DNA from 3 places in the Peribacillus sp. Bi134 genome. Region 2 is predicted to be linked to each of the others. Evidence: riboswitches for the same ligand, from Rfam matches in the RefSeq annotation. Region 2 holds a riboswitch; each other region holds the start of a gene.
The links. Region 2 has a riboswitch for lysine ahead of dapA (4-hydroxy-tetrahydrodipicolinate synthase). Riboswitches for the same ligand answer to the same signal wherever they lie in the genome.

Region 1: it holds a riboswitch for lysine, as region 2 does, so the genes downstream of both, LQ188_RS05030 (amino acid permease) here and dapA (4-hydroxy-tetrahydrodipicolinate synthase) in region 2, are expected to answer to the same signal.
Region 3: it holds a riboswitch for lysine, as region 2 does, so the genes downstream of both, LQ188_RS10575 (aspartate kinase) here and dapA (4-hydroxy-tetrahydrodipicolinate synthase) in region 2, are expected to answer to the same signal.

What each region holds. Positions count from the first base shown of each region.
Region 1 covers NZ_CAKKLN010000002.1:435,724-440,019, reverse strand. Annotated here, with positions in the region: gene LQ188_RS05040 (zinc ABC transporter substrate-binding protein) at 1-653, opposite strand, end outside; gene LQ188_RS05035 (LacI family DNA-binding transcriptional regulator) at 1,332-2,294, shown strand; lysine riboswitch at 2,549-2,734, shown strand; gene LQ188_RS05030 (amino acid permease) at 2,831-4,282, shown strand.
Region 2 covers NZ_CAKKLN010000001.1:337,550-341,845, reverse strand. Annotated here, with positions in the region: gene LQ188_RS01655 (metallophosphoesterase) at 1-1,530, opposite strand, end outside; lysine riboswitch at 2,251-2,429, shown strand; gene dapA (4-hydroxy-tetrahydrodipicolinate synthase) at 2,562-3,458, shown strand; gene LQ188_RS01645 (Lrp/AsnC family transcriptional regulator) at 3,720-4,211, opposite strand.
Region 3 covers NZ_CAKKLN010000004.1:403,881-408,176, reverse strand. Annotated here, with positions in the region: gene LQ188_RS10580 (YslB family protein) at 168-638, shown strand; gene LQ188_RS10575 (aspartate kinase) at 702-1,934, opposite strand; lysine riboswitch at 2,025-2,201, opposite strand; gene uvrC (excinuclease ABC subunit UvrC) at 2,263-4,035, opposite strand; gene trxA (thioredoxin) at 4,139-4,296, opposite strand, start outside.

The sequences.
Region 1 (4,296 bases), on a different contig from region 2:
CCTTGGAGCCCTCTTACATCCAGGCCATATGACTGCCCGTAGTATCCAAAAGCATCATGTGCTGTAACGAGAACCCGTTGATCTTCCGGTACTTTATTAATTTCCTCTTGAACATATTTATCAAGTTCCTCCAATTGCAGGACGTACTCCTCATAATTTTCACGATACTCTGCTTCATGTTCCCGATCATTGGCAATCAATTCTTTCTTAACTGCCTCCGCCGCAACGATCCAAAGCTTTACATCAAACCATACGTGGGGATCATGGTCCGTTGCACTCACTTTACGAAGCTGGTTCTCCTTAAAGTCCTCCGTTACGGCAATCGTCGGTTTATCCTTACTCATCATTTCAAATATATCCGTCATTTTCCCTTCAAGATGCAATCCGTTATAAAAAATCATATCAGCCGAATCCAGTGTCTTAACATCACCCTGTGTCGCTTTATATAGATGGGGGTCGACTCCCGGTCCCATTAAACTGGTGACCTCGACATGTTTACCGCCGATATTCTCAACCAAATCCCCAATCATTCCCGTTGTTGTAACGACATTTAGCTTGCCATTGCCTTTATCCCTATCGGCTGTATCATTACCGCACCCCGTTAAAATCAGCAATGCAGCAAGCACACCCCCAATAGATTTTAGAAAACCCATCCATATTCCCTCCTCTTTTTCATTTCCCTAAAAATGTTTGCCGAACGCAAAATTAAGTGTAAATTTTTTTACATTGTCGTAAATGCTAAAAAGTTTCCTCTACACAACTTATTTTATACTATACACAAATATACAAAAAAAGTGCAACTATTTTTTAAACATTTCAAAAAGGCGAATGACTTTTACACACAATAAAAACTGTCAGGAATCTCACTAGGGAGCTCCCTGACAGCCAGTCATTCCGTACATGATACGTAACGATGAAGTTATATTTATATTGTGGAGTTTTAATGGTGAATATAATATAGGGGAGCTATTTCTGGACGACATGAAATTCACGAGTAAATGTGTGAATTTCACGAGTAAAATGCCAAAATTCACGAGTAAACGTGGTAATACCGCGGAATTCTTGACTGGCATTGCCACTCATTTTTCCTGTTTCAATGAAATTGCCAAGTACGCAAATCCCAATTCGATTCCGCAAAGCACAACCAGGGTGATTAAAGTTTGGAACATCATGATTTCCTCCTCCTCTAAGACTTAAACAAATCTTAAAGGATGAAACCAATACCAGAACAAGACCTTATTTGAAGAAATCTTCAGCAGTCCCACACTGTTCCCTTGCCCTGAAATGGGTTTCATACTGTACAATAAAAAAAAAGAAAAAACGGTGATACCATGACAAATATTAAAGAAATAGCTCAATGTGCTGGTGTATCTGTCTCAACAGTGTCTCGTGTATTGAATGATCATCCATATGTAAGCCCCGATAAAAGAAAGAGCGTCTTAGAAGCGATCAATCGTTTGAATTATACGAGAAACATCAACGCCATTCATCTTTCAAAAGGCAAGACCAATCTTATCGGCATCATCATCCCCTTCAACAATCACCCATATTACGGGGCAATCGTTAACGGAATCACTAAACAGGCAAATGCAATCGGCTGTCATATCGTCATCTTTCAAACAAATTATGATAGAGAGAAAGAAATCCAGGCTTTTAATATGCTGCAAATGAAGCAGCTCGATGGCATTATCGTTTGTTCAAGGATTTCAGAAATGAAAATCCTCTTGGAATATCAAAAATACGGACCGATTATTTTATGTGAAGATACAGCTCAGGCTGAATTCTCATCCATCAGCATTGATCATTATGCAGCTTTCTCCTGTGCCCTTGAGTACGTGATCGCTAAAGGATATAAGAAAATCGGATACAGCCTCGGCCGTAAAAAAAGCAGAAATAGTTCCCACCGCACAAAAGCCTTTAACGATATCATGAGTAAACATCAACTGATAAACAATAAAGAATGGCTGTTTGAAGGCAGTTATCACATCAAAGACGGTGAACAATTGTTTCAGGAATGGAATTCGATGATGGATAAACCTGAAGCCATCATCATCACGAATGATGACACGGCGGCAGGATTCATTCTTACCGCTAAGAAATCGGGTATAAGGGTACCGGAAGATGTGGCCATTCTCGGCTTCAATAATGATAGCCTTGGCGAAATGCTCGACATCACGACCATTTCCTTACCGCTGGAATGGATTGGGAAAATGGCAGTGGACCTATTTGAGAATCCTGGAGAGGTCAAACATGTAAAACTGGACTACGCCCTAATAAAAAGGAAAACCGTTTAGTTATCAGGATGCTTTATTTTAGTATATCGTCACTTGAATTCTTCCTTACTGCCATCATTCAACTAGGAAAAAATAACCACCTAAAATAATCATTGCGATATCCCAGAAGTTATTTTATAATTTTGATATAGTAAAGTTTACTCAATTACTAGCAATCTATTAACGATTGCATGAATTTCATGAGTACAATCGTCCGACGTCACCTATTAAACTGACGCAAACGATTATAGAAAATTGAATACTTCCTCATTTACCGATGAGTTAGAGGCTGCAGCTTATAAAAGTAAAACGGACGAGATTCTGGAAAATTAAAGACTCCGTTTGAAAGGATAAGTTGCCGAAGTTAGGGTATATTCCATGTATATTCTTGCTGGCGGTGTAACCGAACAGGAACACCACTGTCACGTTTTTTCAGAAAAGCGTGGGGAGCTATCTTCGGAAGGATAAACGGGTTTATTATAAACAGCCGTCGATCTTTTTCGACTGCTGTTTTTTTATTTTTCGTTCCCTTCCAATAAAAAGGAGTGTAACATCAATTGTCAAATTCACAATCACCATCAAGCCCTACTGAACTGAAAAGGAGCCTGAAAGCGCGTCATTTAATGATGATTTCATTAGGTGGAACGATTGGAACAGGTTTATTTTTAGCTAGTGGCGGGGCCATTCATTCAGCCGGACCCGGCGGTGCCTTGGTGGCATACGCAATCATCGGCATCATGGTTTATTACTTAATGACAAGTCTTGCAGAAATGGCAGCGTTCATGCCAGTGGCCGGTTCGTTCCGTGTCTATGCATCCAAATTCGTCGATCCGTCTTTCGGTTTTGCGATTGGTTGGAACTACTGGTATAACTGGGCAATCACCATTGCTGCCGAATTGGCAGCCGTTGTCTTAATTATGAAGTTCTGGTTCCCGGATAGCCCTTCAATTATCTGGAGTGCCATTGCGTTAATCATTATGTTTCTTATCAATTACATGTCAGTTAAAGGTTTCGGGGAAACAGAATTCTGGTTTGCCATGATCAAGGTCGTGACAGTCGTCATATTCTTGATCACGGGTGTACTGATCATTCTCGGAATCATGGGTGGCAAAGACCCAATCGGTTTTTCCAATTTCACAATGGGCGAAGGTCCCTTTAACGGAGGATTCTTCACGATTCTAGGCGTATTCATGGCTGCCGGCTTTTCATTCCAAGGTACGGAATTGCTTGGAGTGACTGCAGGTGAAAGTGAGGATCCAGAAAAAAATATCCCAAAAGCGATCAGATCCGTTTTCTGGCGTATCATCTTATTCTATATCTTAGCCATTTTTGTAATTGGCATGATCATTCCGTTTACCGATTCACGTTTATTGAGTGAAGATGTTGCCGTAAGTCCATTTACGCTTGTATTTGAAAGGGCCGGCCTTGCATTTGCTGCATCCATCATGAACGCGATCATTTTATCATCCGTACTCTCAGCCGGTAACTCTGGCATGTACGCTTCAACCCGTATGCTATGGGACTTGGCACGTGATGGTAAAGCACCGAAATTCCTAGGCAAGTTAGATAAAAGAGGAGTACCCGTGAATGCCCTTATCGTGACTTCTTTAGTTGGCTGCGTTGCATTCTTAGCTTCGTTTTTCGGTGATGGCGTCGTTTATATCTGGTTATTGAACGCTTCAGGCATGGCGGGATTCGTCACCTGGGTAGGGATTGCGATTGCCCATTATCGGTTCCGCAAAGCCTACGCAGCTCAAGGCCTTGATATGAATGCTTTACCATTCCGGGCAAAAGGCTTCCCATTCGGGCCTATATTCGCACTTGTCCTTTGTATTATCATTATTATCGGACAAGGCTATCAAGCTTTCAGCAGCGATGGGATCGACTGGAATTCAATGTTCGTTTCCTACATTGGCTTGATTCTATTTTTCGTCTTATGGTTCGGCTATAAAATTAAGCACAAAACGAAAATCATTCCGCTTGAGGAATGTGACCTTAAATCAAAATAATACGCAAAGGACCT
Region 2 (4,296 bases):
CTTGCTAGGTGTAACTTTTATTGTCAACATTTTTTCTTCTGTTCCTGATAGCACATACTCAAGTTCATTGTGCTCCAAACTCCAACCTTCAGGTGCATCAACTTTAATTTTCCCGTTCATACTTTTACTTCCATAATTTTTCACCTTCACTTGGAGTGCAGTCGATTCACCTTCTGTTACTAAAGAAGGAGAAGCTTGTGCCGAGACCATTTCCAGGGCTTTTGTCTGACCATCAGCCAGTAACACCTTTTTACTGCTATTGTTAAATGAATCTAGTGCTTGTACCTTAATTTCATAATCAGTACCTGGCTTAAGTCCAGCAACAGGGAACTCTAAATTCTTTGGCACAGGATCATAATAGAATTCAGAAAATGCGGTGAAATCTGCGTCCATCTCCCCTGTTTCCTTGTTTTTGGCTGTAATGTGATATGAATGTACGAGTGCGTTATCTTTTGCCTGTGGAAATGTTACATTTAAACTTCTTAGTGTAGATTTTTCTTCTACAATCGAAGCCTTATCTTTAACTGCAAAAACCGGTGGTAACTGATCTCGATCGTCTGTATATTTAAATTTATTTTTTTTAGAAGGATTTTTTATTACCCTTGGTTTTCCTGTCCAATCGTCTTTATGAAAGTCACGTTTTTTAATGACAACTTCATTATTATAAACTTCTACAATCATTCCTTGACTAATATCCCGATATCCTTCTGGATGGAACCCTTGAAGTTTACCTGGCTCCAATTCCAAATAACTTACAGAAGACGTGCCAACTGACGTAAAGTCTTTTTGATGAATCGTTCTCGGGTCTTCGAGTGGATAATGAGAATGGCCTGAAAATGTAATAACCTGTGGATGTTTCTTTAAAGTATCATATAAAAGTTCTTTATTTTCCTGAGTTCCCCACAAGTCACTTCCATACACAGTGTCTTTAATGTGTTGATGAAGAAAAACAAAGATTGGTTGGTCCGGATTCTCTTTTTCTGCTGCAGCTAACTTTTCACCTAGCCAGTTAATTTGATTAACGGAATATAAACCATGCGTATTACCATTTTCCGGACTTAACGTAATAAAATCATATCCATTTACTTTTTTATGATAGTAAAGAGAATCCATTCCTGTTTTCTCGAGAAAACGATCTTGTGCCTTTTCAACGGAAAGTCCATTCCAATAATCATGGTTCCCCATTGTAAACATGGATTGGACACCACCTTGTTTCTTCTCATTATAAATGGAGAAGAACTTATCATATTCAGTAGCGTATCCATAGTCCGTTAAATCCCCAACGACAACAAAAGCATTCTGTCTAGGCGCAGCTTTATTTAATTGATCCATGGCTGTTCTGAACTTGTTCATATCAGCTGTTGATCCATCATCAATATGCACATCACTGATTACTGGAAAAACGAGCTCTGGTTTACGTTTATTATCTGAATTTGAAGATTCCGAGAATGCTTGTACACTTGATAAAGAAGTTGTTAATCCTACCGTTACAACTGTCAGCATTGCTGCAAATTTATTTTTCCCTTTCAAAATCAATACCTCCTATTTATCGTTTAGCTAATTATGTATTTTTTAAACAGATCAACAACTATCCTCCTTGTTTATAAATTTTTAAGGTGTTTACCAATTAAAATAGTAACTTTACATTATTAATAAAATATAAGACCAATGTAATTTATATATTAATAAATCAAAAAAGGACTAAGGCCAGTATTAAGTTCCATTCACTTTTGTTTCGTTTTTGGTATTGATTTTCAATTTCTTAATGGGAATGGGGTACTATCCCTCAACTACGTAGTTACCCGTAAAATGGTAATATTTATACAGATGGTAAATGATTCCACAGTGCATAGAAATACCAATTTTCATATGGTAAAGTCTAGAAGAAGGAAAGGAGAGAGGTTATTATAAAAAATTATTAAATATTGTGATGGTAATAACTCTTGTCTTTGGACTGTTTTTTGCGATTGCACCGATGAATAAAGCATTAGCATTGTCCTACGATAATACAAACCCTTATTCGACAGGTTGTGCTTCTAAAAGCTCAATCACCTATGAAACAGAATATATCTATAAAACTATTAATGTAGAGATTACATAATCTAAAAAAGATGAATCCAGCCCTATACCGTATCCATTTTCATTGATTATTCATGTATTCTAAAAAAAATTCTCTAAATTGCCTTGCAATAGAAAGGATTCCTTGTTATATTACAGTCAATTAAATATTTTCTTACTTCATACTTTTGAAGTGAGGATAGAGGAGCAAAAACCATTAGTACACATTTTGAGGAGAATGAGATCCTATGACTATTGTGGAAAGGGGAATTTGCCGAAGCCGAAGGAATCTCATGTTCTTGAAGCTGGTTCTGCTATTGAATAAATACAGGACTGTCATATAGGAAACTATATGGAGGGCTATCTTATGCGCGGAAACATTTTTTTGATAAATATTGTTTCTACTGCAGCAGCGAATCCTCGTTGTTGCTTTTTTGCGTTTACTCCTGAATGGCCCACCACCTCTGAATATTTTTAAAAATCATACAAAAGGGTGTGAAGTTATGAATTTTGGCCAAGTTTTAACCGCAATGGTTACCCCGTTCAATCATAATGATGAGGTTGATTTTAATGCTACGAGAACTTTAGTAAACTATTTAATTGCTAATGGCTCTGATGGATTAGTAATAGCTGGTACAACTGGAGAGTCCCCTACATTAACAACAGAAGAGAAACTAGATTTATTCAAAATTGTTGTTGAAGTTGTTGATGGAAGAGTTCCTGTCATAGCTGGAACTGGCTCAAATAACACGAAAGCTTCCATCAACTTAACAAGGCAAGCTGAGGCAGCAGGAGTCGACGGAATAATGCTCGTTACCCCATACTATAACAAGCCGTCTCAAGAAGGATTATTTCAGCACTTTAAGGCTATTGCCCAATCAACATCTTTACCGGTAATGCTCTATAATATTCCAGGACGAAGTGTTGTAAACATGTCAGTAGAGACGATTGTTAACCTCTCAAGAATCAACAATATTGTGGCAGTAAAAGAGGCAAGTGGTGACTTAGATGCCATGGCACAAATCATAAGCAAAACAACTGGTGATTTTACATTGTACAGCGGCGATGATGGGTTAACATTACCGGTTTTAGCCATCGGTGGAACAGGAATTGTTTCGGTTTCTTCACACATAATTGGTAATGAAATGCAAGAAATGATAAATAGCTTTAAAAATGGTGATGTCCATGGTGCTGCCGCTACACATCGTAACCTTCTTCCAATCATGAAAGCATTATTTGCTGCACCAAGCCCCGCACCAGTAAAATCAGCATTAAATATGCGGGGGTTAAATGTTGGAGGTGTCCGGTTACCATTGGTCCCTTTAAACGATGAAGAAAAAAGAGCACTACAAATGGCTCTACAACCTAGAAACGAAGAAGCTGTTTTGTTAAATAAATAAAGATAATGATTCATTCAGCATACTTTAATACCGTTTTTCTAATTAGAGACCATAATAAACGGGATAAAATTTTAAAAAGCAGTGCAGCTCATAAAGAGTGCACTGCTTTTTAATCGATCCACGGCTCAGTGCTTAAACTGGTAAGAATAATCTTAAATGACTCGTTCCTTGGGATCCAATCTATAAAGGACTTCATTTTCTTATTTCTTCTACCTTTTCTCTCTCTCTTGTTCTATAAAACACGTTCGATAAAGTGTACTTTTACGAACGGGACTTTTCTTCCCATATAGGTAAAACAGTTGAATATTTAATTTCTCTAAGAGCTAGGCTAGTTTGAATTTTTGTTATGCCTAGTTTATTTAACTTTCTAATAAATATTTCTAATTCCTTCCGATCTTTATTAGCCACTTTTAGAAGATAATCATACTCACCAGTTAAACAATGACACTCTAATACTTCTGACATAGAAGCTAATGCCTTTTCCAAAACTTCCAGTTCTTCAGCTTGATGTATATTTGTACTAATAAAAATGAAACATAATAAATCAAAACCTAGCTTCTCCTGGTTTAAAATTGCTACTTGTCCATTAATAAACCCTTCATTTTCCAAACGTTTTATCCTTGAATGTATAGCTGGGGGAGATAACTTGACACGCTTTGCAAGCTCAGTATTACTTAACTGTGCATCCTTTTGCAGTAAATCTAAAATTTGAATATCAACATTATCTAGAACCTTGCTTACGATAGATTCCACTTATAGTCACTCCTTTTACAAATGTTCCAAAAATAGTATCACTTCAATAGCAAAACAAAATTTTATTCTGTTTATCGGCAATATT
Region 3 (4,296 bases), on a different contig from region 2:
TATTTTTTGTATGTCAAGATGATATTTTGAATAAATTTCTAATTTAACTATTAATATCTCGATATAATTTCTCATTTTTTTCCAATTGTTATTTAAATAAATAAAAAACAGTATAATTTGCAAAAGAAATACGTTTATAATAGATTTACAGAAAGAGGCGATAAATTATGAAAAAAAATATTGCTGCTGCGATAGAAGAAGAGATTCAAACTGAAGAAATTCAAACTGAAGAATTCCTGGTTCCAGCTTTCGGATACGAATTAATCAGAGAAGTTCTATTGAACGATATTCTCGGAAAAGACTCTAATCAAATCCTCTATTGGGCAGGTAAACAATTAGCAAGAAAATTCCCATTGAATGGCGATCAGGAAGTGATTGAATTTTTCCAAAGCGCTGGATGGGGCAATCTGGAAATCTTGAAATATACGAAACACGAGATGGAATTATCCCTGACGGGTGAAATAATCAGCCGCCGCCTGGATTTACACCCTGATTGTCACTTCCAACTTGAAGCCGGTTTCCTTGCCGAGCAGTTTACACTGCAAAAAAAATTCCTCAGCGAATCAACGGAAGAAATTAAACGCCGCGCAAAAAAAGTGATATTCACCATCCAATGGGATCCCAGAGATCCAATCTAATGAGCCCTTAAAACAGACTTACCCTTTTTACCGGAAGTCTGTTTTTTATTGGACTCCTGACACTTAAGCTAGCACATTTGCATGCTGACCTAGTTTAAATGCTTCATGAAGAGATTCGACCGCCTTCACCATTTCCTTTTCATTGACGACAGTCGAAACTTTAATTTCCGATGTGCTGACCATTTTCACCTGGATGCCTGTATTGGCCATCACTTCAAACATCTCGGCAGCCACTCCCGGATTGGATACCATACCAGAACCGACGATGGACACTTTTGCCAATCCGCTCTCCGTTTCGACTCGGTCGAATCCCAATTGTTCTTTATTATTTTCCAGCACGATCAAGGCCGCTTCCGTATCTTCACTTTTTGTGGAAAAAGATAGATTGGTCGTATCCTCGGCAGTCATGCTTTGAATGATGATGTCCACATTAATCCGGTTTTTCGCAAGTGTTGTGAAGATTGTGGATAATGCACCAAGTGATTGGGGCAAACCATATATTGTGACCCTCGTAATACTGTCTTCAAAAGCAATCCCGCGTACAATTAAGTTTTCTTCCATAGTTGCTTCCTCCTCAATGATCGTTCCTGATTCTCTCTCCATGCTTGAACGGACTTCAAGCGGTATTTGATAATTTTTTGCATATTCGACAGCCCTTGGATGAAGGACGCCCGCCCCCAAGTTGGCAAGTTCCAGCATTTCATCATAAGAAATCGATTGGAGTTTTCGTGCGCCTTTTATGTAGCGAGGGTCCGTTGTGAAAACACCCGTTACATCCGTATAAATATCGCATCTATCCGCATTCAGCGCTGCAGCTATGGCAACCGCTGTCGTATCGGAACCGCCTCGCCCTAAGGTAGTGATTTCCCCATTTGCATCGTTCCCCTGGAAACCAGCCACGACCACTATTTTCTTCTCCTGAAGCTGAGCTTGGATCCTCGTGGCATCGATGTTTAAAATCCGGGCATTCCCATGAACGGATTCCGTTTGCATGCCAGCCTGCCAGCCAGTATACGAAATGGCTTCATGTCCTTCTTCAATCAATGCCATCGTTAACAGGGAAATCGTTACCTGTTCCCCCGTAGTCAATAGCATATCCATTTCCCTCTTGCTCGGGGTTCCGGAAATATCCCGGGCCATGGAAACCAATTGATCCGTGGTTTTCCCCATGGCTGAAACAACGACGACTACCTCATTTCCATTCTGCGCTTCCTCGATTACCCGATTGGCAACATTTTTGATTTTTTCTACGCTTCCGACGGATGTTCCGCCAAATTTTTGAACGATTAATGCCATCCTCATGCACCCTCTCTACCTTTTTAGGCAATAAAAAAAGCAATGAGAAATATCTCATTGCTGTGATCACATATCTAAATACTGTAAACACAGTGAGATAGCTCTCCAGGGTATAAACCCTGACAATCCGCCATTTATTAAATGTCGGACCAGGAAAACAAGGTATGAGTCTTGTCTTCCTTCGGCGTCATCCCCTTTCAAAACCTTTCATGGAAGCTCATACTTCTCCAGGTTTTTACTCTTGAATTCCGCACCTCTATCAGCACTTTTAAGTTGTCTAGTTAAAAATTCTTTTTAATCATAGCATAGAGATTTATCGGTAGCAAGATTATTCTTGTAATTTTCTAACGATTCCCTCTGCTACCCCTTTTGGCATGCCAGCTTCCATGATTTCCTCGGCGGTTGCCTCTTTGATTTTCTTCAATGATCCAAAATGCCTTAATAATTGCTTCCTTCGCTTTTCCCCGACTCCTGGAATATCATCAAGCTGGGAGTGAACTGCATTTTTCCCGCGTAGCTGACGATGGAATGTAATCGCGAACCGATGCACTTCATCCTGAATTCTTTGCAATAGGTAAAATTCCTGGCTCCGTGAATCAAGAGGTACGATTTCAAGCGGATTTCCGATCATCAATTGCGAGGTCCTATGCTTTTCATCCTTAATGAGGCCTGAAAGTGGAATATCAAGGCCCAATTCATTTTCCAGAATATCCCGTACGGCTTCCACATGTCCCTTTCCGCCATCAATGATGATCAAGTCCGGAAGCGGCAGCCCTTCTTTCAATACCCGTGAATACCTTCTTCTGACCACTTCACGCATCGATTCATAATCATCAGGCCCTTGGACCGTCTTGATCTTATATTTGCGGTACTCCCTTTTTTCCGGCTTTCCATCAATGAACACGACTAAAGCGGAAACTGGGTCACTTCCCTGGATGTTGGAGTTATCGAAAGCTTCAATTCGATGCGGGGTGTAGATACCCAGTTGCTTCCCGAGGTTTTCCACCGCATTGATCGTTCTTTCTTCATCCCTTTCAATCAAAGAGAATTTTTCCTGAAGCGCGATGGAGGCATTTTTATTCGCCAATTTAAGCATGTCTTTTTTCGCTCCCCGTTTCGGGTGAATCGTTTTGACACCAAGCAGCCCTTCGGCCATTTCGGCATCCACTGATTCAGGCAGCAAGATTTCCTTTGGTTTAAAGTGGTTCGTAATCTCGTAAAACTGACCGAGGAATGTAAGAAGTTCCTGTTCGGGTTCATCGTAGACCGGAAAAAGTGAAACATCCCTTTCTATTAATTTACCCTGCCGGACAAAAAATACCTGAACGCACATCCAGCCTTTATCATAGGCAAAACCAAATACATCCCTGTCGATGAAATCTGTCGTCATCATTTTCTGCTTCTCCATCGTAATATCGATATGGGCAATTTTGTCGCGGAACTCCTTGGCCCTCTCGAAATCGAGATCTTCCGATGCCTCCAGCATTTTTTCAGTCAGTTCTTTTTTTATTTCAGTATGCCCACCGTTCAAGAACCTGTTGATATCATCCACCATTTTTTTATATTCCTGTTCCTCTACATCATATACACATGGGGCCAGGCACTGGCCAAGGTGATAGTAGAGACAAACGCGATCAGGTAAAGTATTGCATTTTCTTAGGGGATAGATGCGGTCGAGCAATTTTTTCGTTTCGTTAGCTGCAAATGCATTCGGATAAGGACCGAAATATTTACCTTTGTCTTTTTTGACTTTTCGCGTAATGATTAGACGTGGGTGGCGTTCCGCAGTCAGCTTTATGAAGGGATACGTCTTATCATCCTTTAGCATGACATTATATTTTGGGTCATGTTTTTTGATTAAGTTCAACTCTAAAATAAGAGCCTCGATATTGGAAGAGGTGACAATATATTCGAAATCCTCAATTTCATTCACGAGCCGGAATGTTTTTCCGTCATGAGATCCCGTGAAATAAGAACGGACACGATTTTTCAACACTTTCGCTTTGCCTACATAGATGATCGTTCCCTGACGATCTTTCATTAAATAACAACCAGGTTGATCGGGAAGAAGGGCAAGTTTATTCTTTATTTGTTGATTCATGCATTCAGCCTCCTGTTCTCCCTTTTTTACAATTATTATATATCAAGATAGCGAAAAAAGCTTCAAGTCCGCAGACTTGAAGCTTTTTTTAGCTAACCTACTATTACGCGTGTTTTGAAATAAGTTCAGCAAGTGCTTCTTTAGGTTGGAAACCAACAACCTTATCAACCACTTCACCGTCTTTAAGCACGATTAATGTCGGGATGCTCATCACACCAAATTTTCCAGCTGTTTCTTGGTTTTCATCCACATCCACTTTTA